Regions from separate parts of the Streptomyces sp. NPDC019531 genome, predicted to be linked through region 2. Evidence: predicted binding sites of a transcription regulator. Region 2 holds the regulator's gene; the other holds the start of a gene.
The links. The regulator HrcA, encoded in region 2, represses chaperone genes, less so after heat shock. The targets are predictions, from matches to a motif close to TTNGCACTCNGNNNNNCNGAGTGCNAA.
Positions count from the first base shown of each region.

Region 1: a site for HrcA is predicted at 6,084-6,110, ahead of groES (co-chaperone GroES). Genes of this name have one in related genera too.

Region 1 is NZ_JBJDQL010000010.1:104,282-113,112, reverse strand. Features, by position in the region: gene ACI2L1_RS15260 (WhiB family transcriptional regulator) at 3-332, shown strand; gene ACI2L1_RS15255 (LysR family transcriptional regulator) at 378-1,277, opposite strand; gene ACI2L1_RS15250 (MOSC domain-containing protein) at 1,359-2,027, shown strand; gene ACI2L1_RS15245 (SDR family NAD(P)-dependent oxidoreductase) at 2,125-2,898, shown strand; gene ACI2L1_RS15240 (ester cyclase) at 3,076-3,783, shown strand; gene groL (chaperonin GroEL) at 3,887-5,512, opposite strand; gene groES (co-chaperone GroES) at 5,629-5,937, opposite strand; gene ACI2L1_RS15225 (polysaccharide deacetylase family protein) at 6,142-6,930, opposite strand; gene ACI2L1_RS15220 (polysaccharide deacetylase family protein) at 6,927-7,829, opposite strand; gene ACI2L1_RS15215 (methyltransferase domain-containing protein) at 7,959-8,831, shown strand, end outside.
Region 2 is NZ_JBJDQL010000005.1:60,875-69,705, reverse strand. Features, by position in the region: gene ACI2L1_RS08310 (SpoIIE family protein phosphatase) at 1-1,823, shown strand, start outside; gene hemW (radical SAM family heme chaperone HemW) at 1,882-3,114, shown strand; gene ACI2L1_RS08300 (Uma2 family endonuclease) at 3,215-3,799, shown strand; gene ACI2L1_RS08295 (DUF3097 domain-containing protein) at 3,771-4,592, opposite strand; gene ACI2L1_RS08290 (MBL fold metallo-hydrolase) at 4,627-5,355, opposite strand; gene hrcA (heat-inducible transcriptional repressor HrcA) at 5,507-6,523, shown strand; gene dnaJ (molecular chaperone DnaJ) at 6,524-7,663, shown strand; gene ACI2L1_RS08275 (nitronate monooxygenase) at 7,860-8,831, shown strand, end outside.

The DNA of each region.
Region 1 (8,831 bases), on a different contig from region 2:
CAATGGCAGATTTCTCCCGCCTTCCCGGACCGAACGCGGACCTGTGGGACTGGCAGCTCCTGGCTGCCTGTCGCGGGGTGGACAGCTCGCTCTTCTTCCACCCGGAGGGCGAGCGCGGTGCGGCGAGGAGCGCTCGCGAGAACTCGGCCAAGGAGGTCTGTATGAGGTGCCCGGTGCGCGCGCAGTGCGCGGCGCACGCGCTCGCGGTGAGAGAGCCGTACGGCGTGTGGGGCGGGCTGACCGAGGACGAGCGCGAGGAGCTCATGGGACGGGCACGGCATCGGCTGGTATCCGCGTCGTCGTCCGTCGGGAACGGCGCATCGAACAACTGAAGGAACGTTTCTCCTGGAAGGGCACGCGCACGCGTGCCCTTCCTTCTATGTCCGGCCCGACGCGGTCGCGAGCTGCTCCAGCGTCGCCGCCACGGCCGGCACCTGCGCCAGGTCGGGCAGGGTGAGCGCGACGATCTCCCGCCGGACCGCCGGTTCCAGCGTGACCGTACGCGCGCCTCGTGGCCGTACGGACTCGATCGCGAGCTGCGGCAGTACGGCGACCCCCAGCCCCGCGCCCACCAGGCCGACGACCGCCGGGTAGTCGTCGGTCGCGAAGTCGATGCGGGGCGTGAAGCCGGCGCTCTCGCAGACCTGGACCAACTGGCCGCGGCAGCGCGGGCATCCGGCGATCCACGACTCCCGGGCGAGCTCCCCGATGGCGACGGACCCCGCGCGCGCGAGCCGGTGCCGCTCCGGTACGAGGGCGACGAGCCGGTCGGTCAGCAGGGGCCGTACGACGAGGTCGTCCCACTCGTCGCCGCCCGCGGCCCCCTCGTACCGGAAGGCGAGCGCCAGGTCGCAGTCGCCCTCCCGCAGCAGGGCGACGGAGTGCGGGGGTTCGGCCTCCTCCAGGGAGACCCGGGTTCCCGGGTGGGCGGCGCGCAGGGCGGCGAGGGCGGTGGGGACGAGGGTGGAGCTGCCGCTGGGGAAGGAGACGAGCCGGACGCGCCCGGCCCGCAGCCCGGCGATGGCGGCGACCTCCTCCTCGGCGGCGGTGAGTCCCGCCAGGATCCCGGCGGCGTGCCGCACGAGCGCCTCCCCCGCCTGCGTCAGCCGCATCTCGCGGCCGCTGCGGACGAGCAACGGCGTGCCCACGGAGGCCTCCAGGGCCTTCATCTGCTGGCTGACGGCGGGCTGGGTGCAGCCCAGTTCGCGCCCCGCCGCGGAGAAGGAGCCGGTGGCGGCGACAGCGCGCAGGACACGGAGATGACGGGCCTCGATCACCGTCCGAGGATAAGCGGTGCTTTGATACGGCGCCGAATAATGCGTGGCACCTTTGGGCGCCGGCCCCCTACCGTGCCGTTCATGAAGCTTCTGTCGGTGAATCTGGGCCCTGTGAAGGCCGTGCCGTACACGGACAATCCTGAGGGCGTGACCGGTATCGACAAGCGGCCGGTCGACGGACCGGTGCGGGTGGCGGCACCCGGTCCCAAGGGCATCGGCGGGAGCGCGCTGGCCGGGGACGCGGTGTGCAAGAAGCAGCACCACGGTGGCGACGACCAGGCGGTGTACGCGGTCGCGCGCGAGGATCTGGACGACTGGGAGCGCGAGCTGGGGCGCACACTGGCGAACGGCTTCTTCGGCGAGAACCTCACGACGCAGGGCATCGATGTCTCCGGCGCGCTCATCGGCGAGCGCTGGCGCATCGGGCCCGACGTGGTTCTTGAGGTCACCAGCGCGCGGATCCCGTGCGGCACCTTCCAGGGCCACATGGGTGAGCAGCGGTGGGTGAAGCGGTTCACACAGAGGGGTGCGCCGGGGGCGTATCTGCGGGTGATCGAGCCCGGTGAGATCCGTACCGGGGACCCGGTCGGGATCGTGCACCGGCCGGACCACGAGGTGACGGTCGCCCTGGCGTTCCGCGCGATGACCACCGAACGGCCGCTCCAGCCGCGGCTGTTGGCGGCGGGCGAGGCGCTCCATCCGGAGCTGCGGAAGTGGGCGCTCGAATATGTGGAGAAGCACGGCGCCTGACTCGCCCCCGGCCTGCGGTTGTTCCCCGGCACTTCACCTACCGGGAGGCCCTGTGCAGCAGGCGGACGCTGTCGGTCCCGGTCACTAACCTTGCGCCATGACAACGGCATTGATTACGGGATCGACCGCGGGCATCGGTGCCGCGTTCGCACGACGGCTGGCGGCTGACGGGCACAACCTGGTGCTGGTGGCCCGCGACACCAAGCGGCTCCAGGAACAGGCGACCGAACTCCACGACCGGCACGGCATCGAGGCGGAGGTCCTCACCGCCGACCTCGCCACGGACACCGGCATCGAGGCGGTCGCCGCCCGGCTGTCCGACCGCAGGTCCCCCGTCGACCTCCTGGTCAACAACGCCGGGTTCGGCAACAAGGGCCGCTATCTCGATGTCTCCATGGCCGACGAGCTGAAGATGCTCAAGGTGCACTGCGAGGCGGTGCTGCGACTGACGTCGGCGGCGACGGAGGCGATGCGGGAGCGCGGGCGGGGCGGTGTCGTCAATGTCGCGTCGGTGGCGGCCTTCGTGCCGCGCGGGACCTACGGCGCCTCGAAGGCGTGGGTCGTGCAGTTCACCCAGGGCGCGGCGAAGGACCTGGCGGGCAGTGGGGTACGGCTGATGGCGCTGTGCCCCGGCTTCGTGCGCACGGAGTTCCACCAGCGGGCGGGGATGGGCACGGACAACATCCCGGGCTGGATGTGGCTCGACGCGGACAAGCTGGTCGCCGCCGCCCTCACCGACCTCTCCCGCGGGAAGTCGCTGTCGATCCCCGATCCGCGTTACAAGGCCCTCATGGGTCTGGTGAAGGTGGCGCCCCGGGGGCTGCTGGGCGGGATCTCGTCGAGGACGGGGCGGAAGTACGGACCGCAGTAGGCGACTCGGGGCCGCGGTGGCGACAGGGCGGCGGGTGCGGTCGCCCGCCCTTCACCAGACGTACGCCCGGACCAGACGTACGCCGGGGCGCAGTCGGCTCTGCATGGCCTGATGTCGCCGACGGGCAGAGAATGGTGGTGTTCGACCGGACCCAGGGGGGCCGGAGGAGACGGTGCCATGACCTTCGTACAGCTCATCGACTGCAGGACCAGCCGTTTCGACGAGATGGACCGGCTGATGGACACATGGGTGGAACAGACCAAGGGGAAGCGGACGGCGACGCACGCGGTGGTCGGCAAGGACCGCTCCGACTCGTCGCACTACGTCGAGATCGTGGAGTTCCCGTCGTACGAGGAGGCGATGCGGAACTCGAACCTTCCGGAGACCGACAAGATCTTCCGGGACCTGGTGGCTCTGTGTGACGAAATGCCGACGTTCACGGATCTTGATGTCGTACGGGACGAGAAGCTGTACGCGGACACCGCCCGCCGCTTCTTCGAGACGGTGGCCCTGCACGGGGAGCTGCCCCCGCTCGACGGTCTGATCGCACAGGACTATCACGACCACGATCCCGCCCGTGAGCAGGACGCCATCGGGATGGACGCCATGCGGCGCGAGGTCGGGATGTGGCGCGGCGGCTTCGACTTCGCCTTCTCCCTCGAGGACCAGATGGCCCAGGACGACCGGGTGTGCAACCGGTGGGTCTGGCGCGGCACCCACAAGGGCGACTTCATGGGGCTGGCGGGCACCGGGAGGCAGGTCACCATGACCGGGACGACGATCTTCCGGTTCAACCCGGACGGCAAGATCGCCGAGGGATGGTGGCAGTACGACCGGATCGGGCTGATGCAGCAGCTGGGGGCACTGGACACGCTGGAGACGTGAGCCCGGCCGAGATGGACCGCCCGCGAAGGGAGAAGCCCCCCGCTCCGCAACGGAACGGGGGGCTTCTTCAGGTGCTGCCCGCGTCAGTGGGCTGCTGCCTGCCTCAGTGGGAGTGGCCGTGGCCGTGACCACCGGCGGCCGACTCCTCCTCTTCCTTCTTCTCGACGACCAGGGTCTCGGTCGTCAGGAGGAGGGAGGCGATGGAGGCGGCGTTCTCCAGGGCGGAGCGGGTGACCTTGACCGGGTCGATGACGCCGGCCTTGACCAGGTCGCCGTACTCGCCGGTCGCGGCGTTGAAGCCCTGGCCCTTGTCGAGCTCGGCGACCTTGGAGGTGATGACGTAACCCTCAAGGCCGGCGTTCTCGGCGATCCAGCGCAGCGGCTCGACGACCGCGCGGCGGACCACGGCGACACCGGTGGCCTCGTCGCCGGTCTTGCCCAGACCGCCCTCAAGGACCTTGGCGGCGTGGACGAGCGCGGAGCCACCACCGGAGACGATGCCCTCCTCGACCGCGGCGCGGGTCGCGGAGATGGCGTCCTCCAGACGGTGCTTCTTCTCCTTCAGCTCCACCTCGGTGGCGGCGCCGACCTTGATCACGCACACGCCGCCGGCCAGCTTCGCGAGGCGCTCCTGGAGCTTCTCGCGGTCCCAGTCGGAGTCGGTGTTCTCGATCTCGGCCTTGATCTGGGCGACGCGGCCGGCGACGGCGGCGGAGTCGCCGGCGCCGTCGACGACCGTGGTGTCGTCCTTGGTGACCGTGACGCGGCGGGCGGTGCCCAGCACCTCAAGGCCGACCTGGTCGAGCTTGAGGCCGACCTCCTCGGAGATGACCTCGGCGCCGGTGAGGGTCGCCAGGTCCTGGAGCATCGCCTTGCGGCGGTCGCCGAAGCCGGGCGCCTTGACGGCGACCGCGTTGAAGGTGCCGCGGATCTTGTTGACGACCAGGGTCGACAGGGCCTCGCCCTCGACGTCCTCGGCGATGATCAGCAGCGGCTTGGAGGCACCCGACTGGATGACCTTCTCAAGCAGCGGCAGCAGGTCCTGGATCGAGGAGATCTTGCCCTGGTTGATCAGGATGTACGGGTCGTCGAGGACGGCCTCCATACGCTCCTGGTCGGACACCATGTACGGGGACAGGTAGCCCTTGTCGAAGGCCATGCCCTCGGTGAAGTCCAGCTCCAGACCGAAGGTGTTGGACTCCTCGACGGTGATGACACCGTCCTTGCCGACCTTGTCCATCGCCTCGGCGATGAGCTCGCCGACCTGCGAGTCCTGCGCGGACAGCGCGGCCACGGCGGCGATGTCGGACTTGTCGTCGACCGGCCGGGCCGAGGCGAGCAGGTCCTCGGAGATGGCGGCGACGGCGGCGTCGATGCCCTTCTTCAGAGCGGCCGGGGAGGCGCCCGCGGCGACGTTCTTCAGGCCCTCGCGGACGAGCGCCTGGGCCAGCACGGTGGCGGTGGTCGTACCGTCACCCGCGATGTCGTTGGTCTTGGTCGCCACCTCCTTCACCAGCTGCGCGCCGAGGTTCTCGTACGGGTCCTCGATCTCGACCTCGCGGGCGATGGTGACGCCGTCGTTGGTGATGGTGGGGGCGCCGAACTTCTTGTCGATGACGACGTTGCGGCCCTTGGGGCCGATCGTCACCTTGACCGTGTCGGCAAGCTTGTTGACGCCGCGCTCGAGGGCGCGACGGGCGTCCTCGTCGAACTTCAGGATCTTCGCCATGGGAGCGGTTCAGCCCTCTCGGAAAACGTGGGTGAAACGAACTGCGCCCCGAACGCCCGGCTTCATAAGGTCGCGGGGGCCCGGGGCGCAGCTCAAAAAGAAAAGCTTGAAGTGAATTACTTCTCGATGATCGCGAGCACGTCGCGGGCCGAGAGGACGAGGTACTCCTCGCCGTTGTACTTCACCTCGGTGCCGCCGTACTTGCTGTACAGCACGATGTCGCCGGTCTGGACGTCGAGCGGCAGACGCTCGCCGTTCTCGAAGCGGCCCGGGCCCACGGCCAGGACGACGCCCTCCTGGGGCTTCTCCTTGGCGGTGTCCGGGATGACCAGGCCAGAGGCGGTGGTCTGCTCGGCGTCGAGCGGCTGGACCACGATGCGGTCCTCGAGCGGCTTGATGGCAACCTTGGAGCTGGTGGTCGTCACGATCCGACCTCCCCCTTCGGAGATCTCACGGGGTTAACTGTCTGAGGTGGCGACCAGGTGGATCCGTCGTCGCGGGTGCCGGACCTGCCCGTCGCTGTGTTGGCACTCTCCAGTGGGGAGTGCCAGACCCGAGACTATGACCGTGATTAGCACTCGGTCAAGCGGAGTGCCAATCGCGTCTCCGGCGGAGGGCCGCCGGAGACGCTACAGGTAGTCCTCGAGACGCCCCACCGTCAGCCCCCGCCGCTGGATCTCGCGCAGCACCTTCGTGGTCCGCTCCGTGAGCGTCGGGCCCGTCGCCTCACCGGACGCCACCGACACGATGTCCCCCGCCCGCAGCCGCTGTGGAGGGTCGCCCTCCGGCGAGACGCTCCACAGCACGACCGCCGCGAGCCCGCAGTCCGCCGCCGCGCGCAGGGTCGTGGTGTCGTACGTCCCGTAGGGCGGCCGGAACAACCGGGGCCGGATGCCGAAGCGGGACCTGATCTTCTCCTGCTGGCCGCAGATCTCGGCGCGCTGGCCGGCGTACGGCAGGCCGCGCAGGGCGGGGTGGCCGAGGGTGTGGTTCTGGATGCTCGCGCCGACCGACTGGAGGCGCGCGAAGTGGCCGTATCCGGGGCCGACGACACTGTCGGTGAGGAACATGCTGACGGGCAGCCGCAGTTCACGGACCATGTCGACGAACCGCGGGTCCTTCTCGGCACCGTCGTCGTAGGTGAGGAAGACGACCTTGTCGGACGTCTGGACGCGCTTCACCACCCGCGGCGGACCGCCCCGGCCCGCCGCCGCGCGTGCGGGCGGCCGAGGGGGCGCGGGCAGCGGGGCCAGGAGACCCCAGTGACGGTACGGCCGCCCGTCGCCCCTGGTCGGCCCGTAGGACCCCACCCGCTGCGCCGCCTTCTTGCCCAGCCGTTCGATGGGGTCGACGGACTGGGCGCAACCGGTGAGCAGCAGGGCCGCCAGCACGGCGGCCGCCGCTGTCCTCGGCCTCACAGGTAGTCCTCCAGGCGTGCGACCGCGTACCCCTCGGCCGTGACCTTGTTCAGGAAGCGGCGGACCATGTCGGGCATCGTGCCCTTCCAGTCCCCCCGGCCCCGGAAGTGGCTGAGCACGATGTCGCCAGGGTGGATCCTCTGGTCCCACTCGCGGTACTCCCAGTGGTCGGCGAAGACCTCTTCGTTCCAGATGGGCGCGTATTCGACGCCGCAGGACTTCGCGGCGCGCAGGGTGTCCTCGTTGTAGTTGCCGTAGGGCGGGCGGAAGAGCGTGGGCCGCGTGCCGTAGTGCTTCTCGATGACGTCCTGCATCCCGCAGATCTCGTGCTTCTGGCGGGCGTAGGACAGTCCGGGCAGGTGGGGGTGGTGGAGGGTGTGGTTGTCGAGTACGACGCCGCGGTCCCGCATCTTCCGGAAGTAGCCGTAGTCCGGCCTGACCAGGTAGTCGCTGAGGAAGGCGGTGTACGGGATCTTCAGTTCGCTCATCATCCGCAGGAACGCGGGGTCCTTCTCGGCGCCGTCGTCGATGGTGAGGAAGACGATCTTCTGCCGGGTGGGGATCGTGGTGAAGACCGGCGGCAGCCCCTTCTCCTCGTGGCCGTCGACCTCGAAGCCCTCGCGGGTGGTGATGCGGGGTTTGGTCACGGGCGCCGGTGGCGCGGTGAGCGGGGCCTCTTCCAGACCCCAGCGCTTGGCGACGGCGGTCCGGGCCTGCTCGGCGCGGAACCTGGCGGCCCTGATACGGACCTTGTCGGCCTGGAGGTCGGGGACGGAGGCGGGGGCCGGGGGCGCCTTGAGGGGCCGCTGTACCCGTACGTCGGTCCTGGCCTGCCGGGCACAGCCGGAGACGAGGGCGGCCACGGCCAGGAGGACGAGTCCGCTGCGGGTCGGCACCATAAGCGCACCCTTTTTGTAGTTTTGTCCTACTGTTCCCATGGGGCCGGATCCTCGCAGGTCACAGCGGTGCGCCCGGGTCGACACCGCCGCCGGAAGCACACCGTCCACCGACTGGCCCACAATGACCCGGTGAACGACCTCGCCCTGCTCCTCACCCCCGAGGGCCGCGCCCTCCTCGACGACGTGCGCCACACCGCCCCCGCCGACGAACTCACCGTGGCCACCCGGCTGCGCCGCGAGCATCCCGCCGAACTGGTCTCCGCGGCGCTCGGCCAGGCCCGGCTGCGGCAGCGGGCGGCGGCGAAGTTCGGGACCGAGGACGCGGGGCGGATGTTCTTCACCCCGAACGGAGTGGAGCAGTCGACCCGGGCGAGCGTCGCCACTTATCGGGCGGAACGCTTCCGGGCGATGGGTGTGCGGTCCGTCGCCGACCTGTGCTGCGGGATCGGCGGGGACGCGATCGCGCTGGCCCGGGCCGGGATCCGGGTCCTCGCGGTGGACCGGGACCCGCTGACGGCGGCGACCGCGCGGGCGAACGCTGAGGCGCTGGGGCTCACCGACCTGATCGACGTACGGGAGGCGGACGTCACGGAGGTCGACACCGCCGCGTACGACGCCGTGTTCGTGGATCCGGCGAGGCGGGGCGGGCGGGGCCGCATCTTCGACCCGGAGGCCTACTCGCCGCCACTGTCGTGGGCGGTCCAGGCGGCGCTCAAGGCCCCGTACGCCGCGCTCAAGGTCGCCCCGGGCATCCCGCACGAGGCGGTCCCCACGGAGGCCGAGGCGGAGTGGATCTCCGATGGCGGGGATGTGAAGGAGGCGGTGCTGTGGTTCGGCACCGCGCCGGGTGACGTACGGGCGACCCTGCTGCCGGGACCGCGGACACTGCTCGGCCGGGGGCTCCCCGATCCCGAAGTCCGGCCCGTGGGGCGGTACTTGTACGAGCCCGACGGCGCCGTCATCCGGGCCCATCTGGTCGCCGAGACGGCCGAGGAGGTCGAG
Region 2 (8,831 bases):
ATCCCGCACGCGCCCCGCGCTGGGGTACCCCCGGTTCCAGCGAGGCCGGGAACGGCGGCGGGCCCGAACCGTCGTACGGCACACCGGAGTACGGGCGTGGGCTGCGCCTGGTCGCCGCCCTCGCCGAGTCCTGGGGCATCACCTACCGTACGGGCGCCAAGACGGTGTGGGCGCGGCTGCCGGCCGGGGGGAAGGAGGCCCGCGACGGCATCCAGGCGTACGCCGGGGAGCACGCGCAGGAGCGGGAATCATGTGCTGTCGGGGAGCGCGCACCGGAGCGGGAGCCGCGGGCCGTCGGGGAGCGGGCGCAGGAGCGGACCGTCGGGAAGCGCGTACCGGAGCGGGAACAGCGGGCCGCCGGAGAGCGCACGCACCAGCGGAGGTTCCGCGTCACCGAGGCACCCGCCCAGGCGCCGCCCGAGACATCGCCCTCGCCCTCGCCCGTATCCCGATCCGAGCAGGACCGCGACTGGTTGAACCGCGGCGCCCTGTCCTTCCTCGCCGAGGCCTCCGACCTGCTCGCCGGCCAGCTCGACGAGAACCTGGTCGCCGCGCTCGCCGGCCAGCTGATCGTGCCGCGGCTGGCCGACTGGTGCGCCGTGTGGCTGGAGGACGAGGTCGCCGGACGCTGGGGGTCCCCTCGCCCGGGTGAGGCGGAAGGCGGGGCGGGCTGGGGCGAGGGCGTGCTGCCCGGGCCCCGGCTGGCCCGCGTGTGGCACGGCACCGAGAGCCGGATCGAGGAGCTGCGCCGGGTACTGGAGAAGGAGCCGCCGTGGCCGTCCGCTCCGGACCATCCCGGGCCCGAGCCGTTCCCCTGGCCCGGTGAGGCGCTCGGCCCGCACGGCACGCGCGGCTCCGCGCTCGCCTACCGGCTCACGGTCGGCGGCCGCCCGCTGGGCACCCTCGTCATCGGCCGGGCCGGGCTGGTCTCCTTCCCCGACGAGATCACCGGGCTCGTCGAGGACCTCAGCCGCCGGGTGGCGCTCGCCATCGGAGCGGCCCGCCAGTACGCCCGCCAGGCCACCATCAGCGCGGTGCTCCAGCGCGGCCTGCTGCCCGGCGCGGTCGCCGAGATCCCGGGGGTGCGCAGTGCCCTGGTGTACGAGCCGTGCGACAAGGGCGGGCCCAGCGGCGACTTCTACGATCTCTTCCCGGCCGGCGACGGCCGCTGGTGCTTCGCCGTCGGCGACGTCCAGGGCAAGGGTCCCGAGGCCGCCGTGGTCATCGGACTGGCCCGCCCCTGGCTCCGGCTGCTGGCCCGCGAGGGCTACCGCGTCGCCGACGTCCTCGACCGCCTCAACCAGCTGCTCCTCGACGACGCGACGGAGTCCGCGGACGCGGCGGCGCGGGCGCTGTCCTCCTCGGGCGGCCGCCCCATGCTCCCCGGCGACGGCCCGCAGACCCGCTTCCTGTCCCTTCTCTACGGCGAGCTCGCGCCCTTCGACGGCGGAGTGCGCTGCACCCTCGCCTCCGCCGGACACCCGTTGCCGCTGCTGCTCGGGGCGGGCGGTGAGGTCCGTACGGCCGCGCGCCCGCAGACCCTGCTCGGGGTCGTCGAGGACGAGACGTACACGAGTGAGACCTTCGAGCTGCGGCCCGGCGACAGTCTGCTGTGCGTCACCGACGGGGTGACCGAGCGGCGCAGCGGCTCCCGTCAGTTCGACGACGAGGACGGGCTCGCGGACGCGCTGGCGGGCTGCGTGGGGCTGGACGCCGACCTGATCGCGGAGCGGATCACACGGCTGGTGCACGAGTTCGGGGAGCGGCCTCCGGAGGACGATCTGGCACTGCTGGTGCTGCAGGCGGAACAGCGGGTCGGATGAACAGCGGGTCGGCGGACGACGGGACGGAGGTCCGCCGGGGTGCGGGACAATGGAGGACATGCCTTCCGCACTCCCCGACGGCGAACCTGTCCCCGACGACGGCTCGCTCCCCGCGTCCGCGCTCGCCGGCGCCGCCGACCGCCCCCTCGGCTTCTATCTGCACGTCCCGTACTGCGCGACCCGCTGCGGCTACTGCGACTTCAACACCTACACGGCGACCGAGCTGCGCGGCTCCGGCGGGGTGCTGGCCTCCCGTGACAACTACGCGGACACGCTGATCGACGAGATCCGCCTGGCGCGGAAGGTCCTCGGCGACGACCCCCGTCCGGTCCGCACGGTGTTCGTCGGTGGCGGTACGCCGACGCTGCTGGCCGCCGGGGATCTCGTACGGATGCTGGGGGCGATCCGTGACGAGTTCGGGCTGGCCGCGGACGCGGAGGTGACGACCGAGGCGAACCCGGAGTCGGTGGATCCGGCGTATCTGGCCGCGCTGCGGGAGGGCGGCTTCAACCGGGTGTCCTTCGGGATGCAGAGCGCGAAGCAGCATGTGCTGAAGGTGCTGGAACGCACGCACACTCCGGGGCGGCCGGAGGCGTGCGTGGCGGAGGCCAGGGCGGCGGGGTTCTCGCATGTGAACCTGGATCTGATCTACGGCACGCCCGGGGAGTCCGACGACGACTGGCGGGCGTCCCTGGAGGCGGCGATCGGGGCCGGACCGGACCACGTGTCGGCGTACGCGCTGATCGTCGAGGAGGGCACGCAGCTGGCCCGTCGCATCCGCCGGGGTGAGGTGCCGATGACCGACGACGACGTGCACGCGGACCGGTATCTGATCGCGGAGGAGGTGCTGTCCGGGGCGGGCTTCGACTGGTACGAGGTGTCGAACTGGGCCACTTCCCAGGCGGGCCGGTGTCTGCACAACGAGCTGTACTGGCGGGGCGCGGACTGGTGGGGCGCGGGGCCGGGGGCCCACTCGCACGTGGGCGGGGTGCGGTGGTGGAACGTGAAGCATCCCGGGGCGTATGCGGCGGCGCTGGCCTCCGGCAGGTCCCCGGGCGCCGGGCGCGAGCTGCTCTCGGAGGAGGACCGGCGGGTCGAGCGGATCCTGCTGGAGCTGCGGCTTCGGGAGGGAGCGCCTCTTGAGCTGCTGCGGGAGGAGGGGCTCGCGGCTTCGCGGCGGGCGCTGGCGGAGGGGCTGCTCGATGGCGGGCCCTATGAGGAGGGGCGGGCTGTGCTGACGCTTCGGGGGCGGTTGCTGGCGGACGCGGTGGTCAGGGACCTGGTGGACTGATCACTCGGCGGGGTGAATCGGTGCGGAACGCCGGTTCGGTCCCTAACCTGGTTCGTAGGCTGCCGCTAAAAGTACGCGGCGGATGTGGAGGGCCACGGAGATGACCGCTGTGGACGAACGCGGGGTTGCCGAGTTCTTCGAGGAGTTCGAGCCCCCGGACGGGCTCAAGGCGGAGCTTCTTCGGGGGGAAATCGTCATGATGGCCAGCCCTGACCTGGTGCACAACATCATCGTGATGTTGCTGGGCAGGCAGATTCCGATCGACCGCTGGTACGCCCTCCAGACGCAGGACGTCGATATCGTCAGCGAGGCAAGTGAGCCCGTTCCGGACCTGGTTGTCGTGACGCCCGAGATGCTGCCTGCCTCGGGACGGCTGCTGCCGTCCAGGCTGATCACCGTGGTCGTTGAGGTCGTTTGCAAGACCAGCGTCGACCGTGACTATGGCGTGAAGCGATCGATCTACGCCGCGGGCGGGGTGCCTGTGTACCTCATCGTCGATCCGATCATGGGGCAGTGCGTCGTTCTGACGAAACCCGAGGGCGAGGGCGAGAAGGCCGACTACAACGGGCAGAAGGTCTGGAAGTTCGGTGATCCGGTGCCTCTGGCGGCTCTTGAACTCGAACTGGACACGACCGGATTCGCCACGTTGCCAGACGTCAAGCCCCACCGCTGGCCGTTGCGGTAACAAAGTCGATCAGCTCCTCCACCCGCCCCAGCAGCTCCGGCTCCAGATCCCGGTAGGACCCCACCCGCTTCAGGATCGCCTGCCACACTGCCCCCGTGTTCTCCGACGGCCAGCCCAGCGCCTTGCACACGCCCGTCTTCCAGTCCTGGCCGTGCGGTACCCGAGGCCACGCCTCGATGCCCAGGGACGACGGCTTCACCGCCTCCCAGATGTCGATGTACGGGTGTCCGACGACCAGGGCGTGTTCGCTGGTCACCTCCTGGGCGATGCGCCACTCCTTCGTGCCGGGGAGGAGATGGTCGACCAGGACGCCGAGGCGGGCGTCGGGGCCCGGCGCGAACTCGGCCACGATCGACGGGAGGTCGTCCACGCCCTCCAGGTACTCCACGACCACGCCCTCGATGCGCAGGTCGTCGCCCCAGACCTTCTCCACCAGTTCCGCGTCGTGACGGCCCTCGACGTAGATACGGCCCGCGCGGGCCACGCGCGCGCGGGCGCCGGGGACGGCCACCGATCCGGAGGCGGTACGTGAGGGTCGTACGGGAGCCGCCGCAGAAGGTCTGACCAGGGTCACCACCCGGCCCTCCAGGAGGAAGCCGCGGGGCTCCAGAGGGAACACCCGGTGCTTGCCGAAGCGGTCCTCCAGGGTCACCGTGCCCGCCTCGCAGCGGATCACCGCGCCGCAGAAACCCGTGCCCGGCTCCTCGACCACCAGGCCGGGCTCGGCGGGCACCTCCGGCACCGGCTTGGGCTTCTTCCACGGAGGGGTCAGGTCGGCGGAGTACTGGCGCATTCGGATGACGATAAGAGAAGCGGGCCGGGGATCACTACGACACGCCGAAACGCGTGGCCAGCGCGTCCCGCTGCGCCCGCACGAAGGCCGCGTCCACCACCGCTCCGTGACCGGGCACGTACAGTGCGTCCTCGCCGCCCAGGTCAAGGAGGCGGTCCAGGGCGGCGGGCCAGTGCGGCGGTACGGCGTCCGGGCCCGCCTGCGGTTCGCCGGACTCCTCGACCAGATCGCCGCAGAAGACCACCTCGGGGGAGCCGGGGACGAGGACCACCAGATCGTGGGCCGTGTGGCCGGGGCCGACGTTCGCCAGCAGGACCTGCCGGCCGGCGCCCAGGTCGAGCGTCCACTCGCCGGAGACCTGATGCCGGGGGGAGACGAGGGCGTCCACCGCCTCGTCGGCGAGCCGGGGGTCCAGTCCGTTGCGCACCGCGTCCGCCCGCAGTTCCGCGCGGCCCAGCCGCCCCGCCAGCACCGTCTCCACGCCCACCGCGCCGAACACCTCCGCCCCCGCGAACGCCGCCGCACCGAACGCATGGTCGAAGTGGGGGTGGGTGAGCGCGAGATGGGTCACACGGTGACCGGCGAGTTCCTCGGCCTGGGTGCGCAGGAGCGCCCCCTCCGCGAGGCCGGAGCCGGAATCGATCATCAGGGCTGTGCCCTCGCCGATCACCAGGCCCGCCGTGCAGTCCCAGCCGGGCAGCCGACACCGCCCCACCCCGGTCGCGACCCGCTCCCACCCGAGCTCTTCCCAAGTCACCGTCATACCGCGACGCTAGCCGTACAACCCGTCATGCCAGGACCAGCCTTGCCCTGGGAGTACCCCACCGCCGTACACTGGCCGGGGAGCGCTGGCACTCGGACGGACAGAGTGCCAGGCGAGGTGACGAGGGACCGACTTTCTGGAGGTGTGCGCGATGCTGAGTGAACGCAGGCTCCAGGTGTTGCGCGCCATCGTCCAGGACTATGTCGGCACCGAGGAGCCGGTCGGCTCGAAGGCCCTCACCGAGCGGCACAACCTCGGAGTCTCCCCGGCGACCGTGCGCAACGACATGGCGGCCCTGGAGGACGAGGGGTTCATCGCCCAGCCGCACACCAGCGCCGGGCGGATCCCGACCGACAAGGGGTACCGCCTCTTCGTCGACAAGCTCGCCGGCGTCAAGCCGATGACCGCGCCCGAGCGGCGCGCGATCCAGAACTTCCTCGACGGCGCGGTCGACCTCGACGACGTCGTGGCGCGGACCGTGCGGCTGCTCGCGCAGCTCACCCGGCAGGTCGCGGTCGTGCAGTACCCGTCCCTTACCCGCTCGACCGTGCGGCATGTGGAACTGCTCGCGCTCGCCCCCGCACGTCTGATGCTCGTGCTGATCACGGACACCGGCCGGGTCGAGCAGCGCATGGTCGACTGCCCGGCGCCCTTCGGGGAGGCCTCGCTGGCCGATCTGCGGGCGCGGCTCAACAGCCGGGTCGCGGGGCGCCGGTTCGCCGATGTGCCCCGGCTGGTCGAGGACCTGCCCGAGGCGTTCGACGTCGAGGATCGGGGTACGGTCGCGACAGTGCTCTCCACCCTCCTGGAGACACTCGTCGAGGAGAACGAGGAGCGGTTGATGATCGGCGGCACCGCCAATCTCACCCGCTTCGGACATGACTTTCCCCTCACCATCCGGCCCGTCCTGGAGGCCCTTGAGGAGCAGGTCGTGCTCCTCAAACTCCTTGGTGAGGCCGGGGATTCGGGCATGACCGTACGTATTGGTCATGAGAACGCCTACGAGGGACTCAACTCCACTTCCGTGGTGTCGGTCGGCTACGGTTCGGGCGGCGAGGCAGTCGCCAAGCTCGGCGTGGTCGGACCGACCCGCATGGATTACCCGGGAACGATGGGAGCGGTACGCGCAGTGGCACGGTACGTCGGACAGATCCTGGCGGAGTCGTAAGTGGCCACGGACTACTACGCCGTTCTCGGCGTGCGCCGCGACGCGTCGCAGGATGAGATCAAGAAGGCGTTCCGTCGGCTCGCACGCGAGCTGCACCCGGACGTCAACCCGGATCCGAAGACCCAGGAGCGGTTCAAGGAGATCAACGCCGCTTACGAGGTGTTGTCGGACCCGCAGAAGAAGCAGGTCTACGACCTCGGCGGCGACCCGCTCTCGCAGGCCGGCGGCGGTGGCGCGGGCGGCTTCGGAGCCGGTGGGTTCGGGAACTTCTCGGACATCATGGACGCGTTCTTCGGTACGGCGTCGCAGCGGGGTCCGCGCTCGCGCACCCGGCGCGGCCAGGACGCGATGATCCGGCTGGAGATCGAGCTCGACGAGGCGGCCTTCGGCACGACGAAGGACATCCAGGTCGACACGGCGATCGTCTGCACCACCTGCAGTGGTGAGGGTGCGGCGCCGGGGACCTCCGCCCAGACGTGTGACATGTGCCGCGGCCGCGGTGAGGTGTCGCAGGTGACGCGGTCCTTCCTGGGCCAGGTCATGACCTCGCGGCCGTGTCCGCAGTGCCAGGGCTTCGGCACCGTGGTCCCGACCCCGTGCCCGGAGTGTGCCGGCGACGGCCGGGTCCGCTCGCGCCGCACGCTCACGGTCAAGATCCCGGCCGGTGTCGACAACGGCACGCGGATCCAGCTCGCGGGTGAGGGCGAGGTCGGTCCCGGTGGCGGTCCCGCCGGTGACCTCTACGTCGAGATCCACGAACTCCCGCACTCGCAGTTCCAGCGGCGCGGCGACGATCTGCACTGCACGGTCACGCTCCCGATGACGGCGGCGTCGCTCGGCACGAAGGTGCCGCTGGAGACGCTGGACGGCATGGAGGAGGTCGACATTCGGCCCGGTACCCAGTCCGGCCAGTCGATCCCGCTGCACAGCCGGGGCGTCACCCACCTGCGCGGCGGCGGCCGGGGCGACCTCATCGTCCACGTCGAGGTCCAGACCCCGACGAAGCTGGACCCGGAGCAGGAACGCCTCCTGCGCGAGCTGGCGAAGCTCCGGGGCGAGGAACGGCCCACTGGGCAGTTCCAGCCCGGGCAGCAAGGGCTGTTCTCGCGGTTGAAGGATGCGTTCAACGGTCGTACGTGAGGTGCGGGGTGGCTGCCGGGGGTCCGGGGGTCGGCCCCCGGGTAGGCACTGTCAGCCCGGGCAGCAAGGGCTGTTCTCCCGGTTGAAGGATGCGTTCAACGGTCGCACGTGAGCCGAGTTCACCATGGGTGCCCGTGGCCTATGCCATGGGAAGGGCGGATTCGGACTTGTTCGGAGGACGTGACAACATGCCGTCATGTCCTCCGCACTGACCGATCTCTTCCCTCATCCGATCGTGCAGGCCCCCATGGCGGGCGGCGTCTCCGTGCCGCGGCTCGCCGCCGCCGTGTCCGATGCGGGCGGGCTCGGGTTCCTCGCCGCCGGGTACAAGACGGCCGACGGGGTGTACCAGGAGATCAAGCAGCTGCGCGGGCTGACCGGCCGGCCCTTCGGCGTCAACCTCTTCATGCCGCAGCCCGAGTATGCCGACCCGGCAGCTGTGGAGGTCTACGCCCACCAGCTGGCCGGCGAGGCCACCTGGTACGAGACGGAGCTCGGCGACCCCGACAGCGGACGTGACGACGGCTACGACGCCAAGCTCGCCGTCCTGCTCGACAACCCCGTGCCGGTGGTCTCCTTCCACTTCGGCATCCCGACCGGGGACGCCCTGGAGTCGCTGCGCCGCGCCGGAACCCTCACCCTGGTCACCGCGACCACTCCCGAGGAAGCCCTCGCCGTCCAGTACGCGGGCGCCGACGCCGTCATCGCCCAGGGCGTGGAGGCCGGCGGCCATCAGGGCACCCACCGGGACATCCCCGAGCAGGACGGTTCCGGCCTCGGCCTGCTGTCCCTGGTCGCACAGATCCGCGAGACCGTGACCATCCCGGTCGTCGCCGCCGGCGGCATCATGCGCGGCAGCCAGATCGCCGCCGTCCTCGCCGCCGGTGCGAGCGCTGCCCAGCTCGGCACGGCGTTCCTCGCCACCCACGAGTCCGGCGCCCACGACGTGCACAAGCAGGCACTGACCAACCCGCTCTACGTCCACACCGAGTTGACCCGCGCATTCTCCGGCCGCCCCGCCCGTGGCCTGGTCAACCGCTTCCTGCGCGAGCACGGCCCGTACGCGCCCGCCGCCTACCCCGAGGTCCACCACCTCACCTCCCCGCTCCGCAAGGCCGCCGCCAAGGCCGGTGACGCGCAGGGGATGGCGCTGTGGGCCGGACAGGGC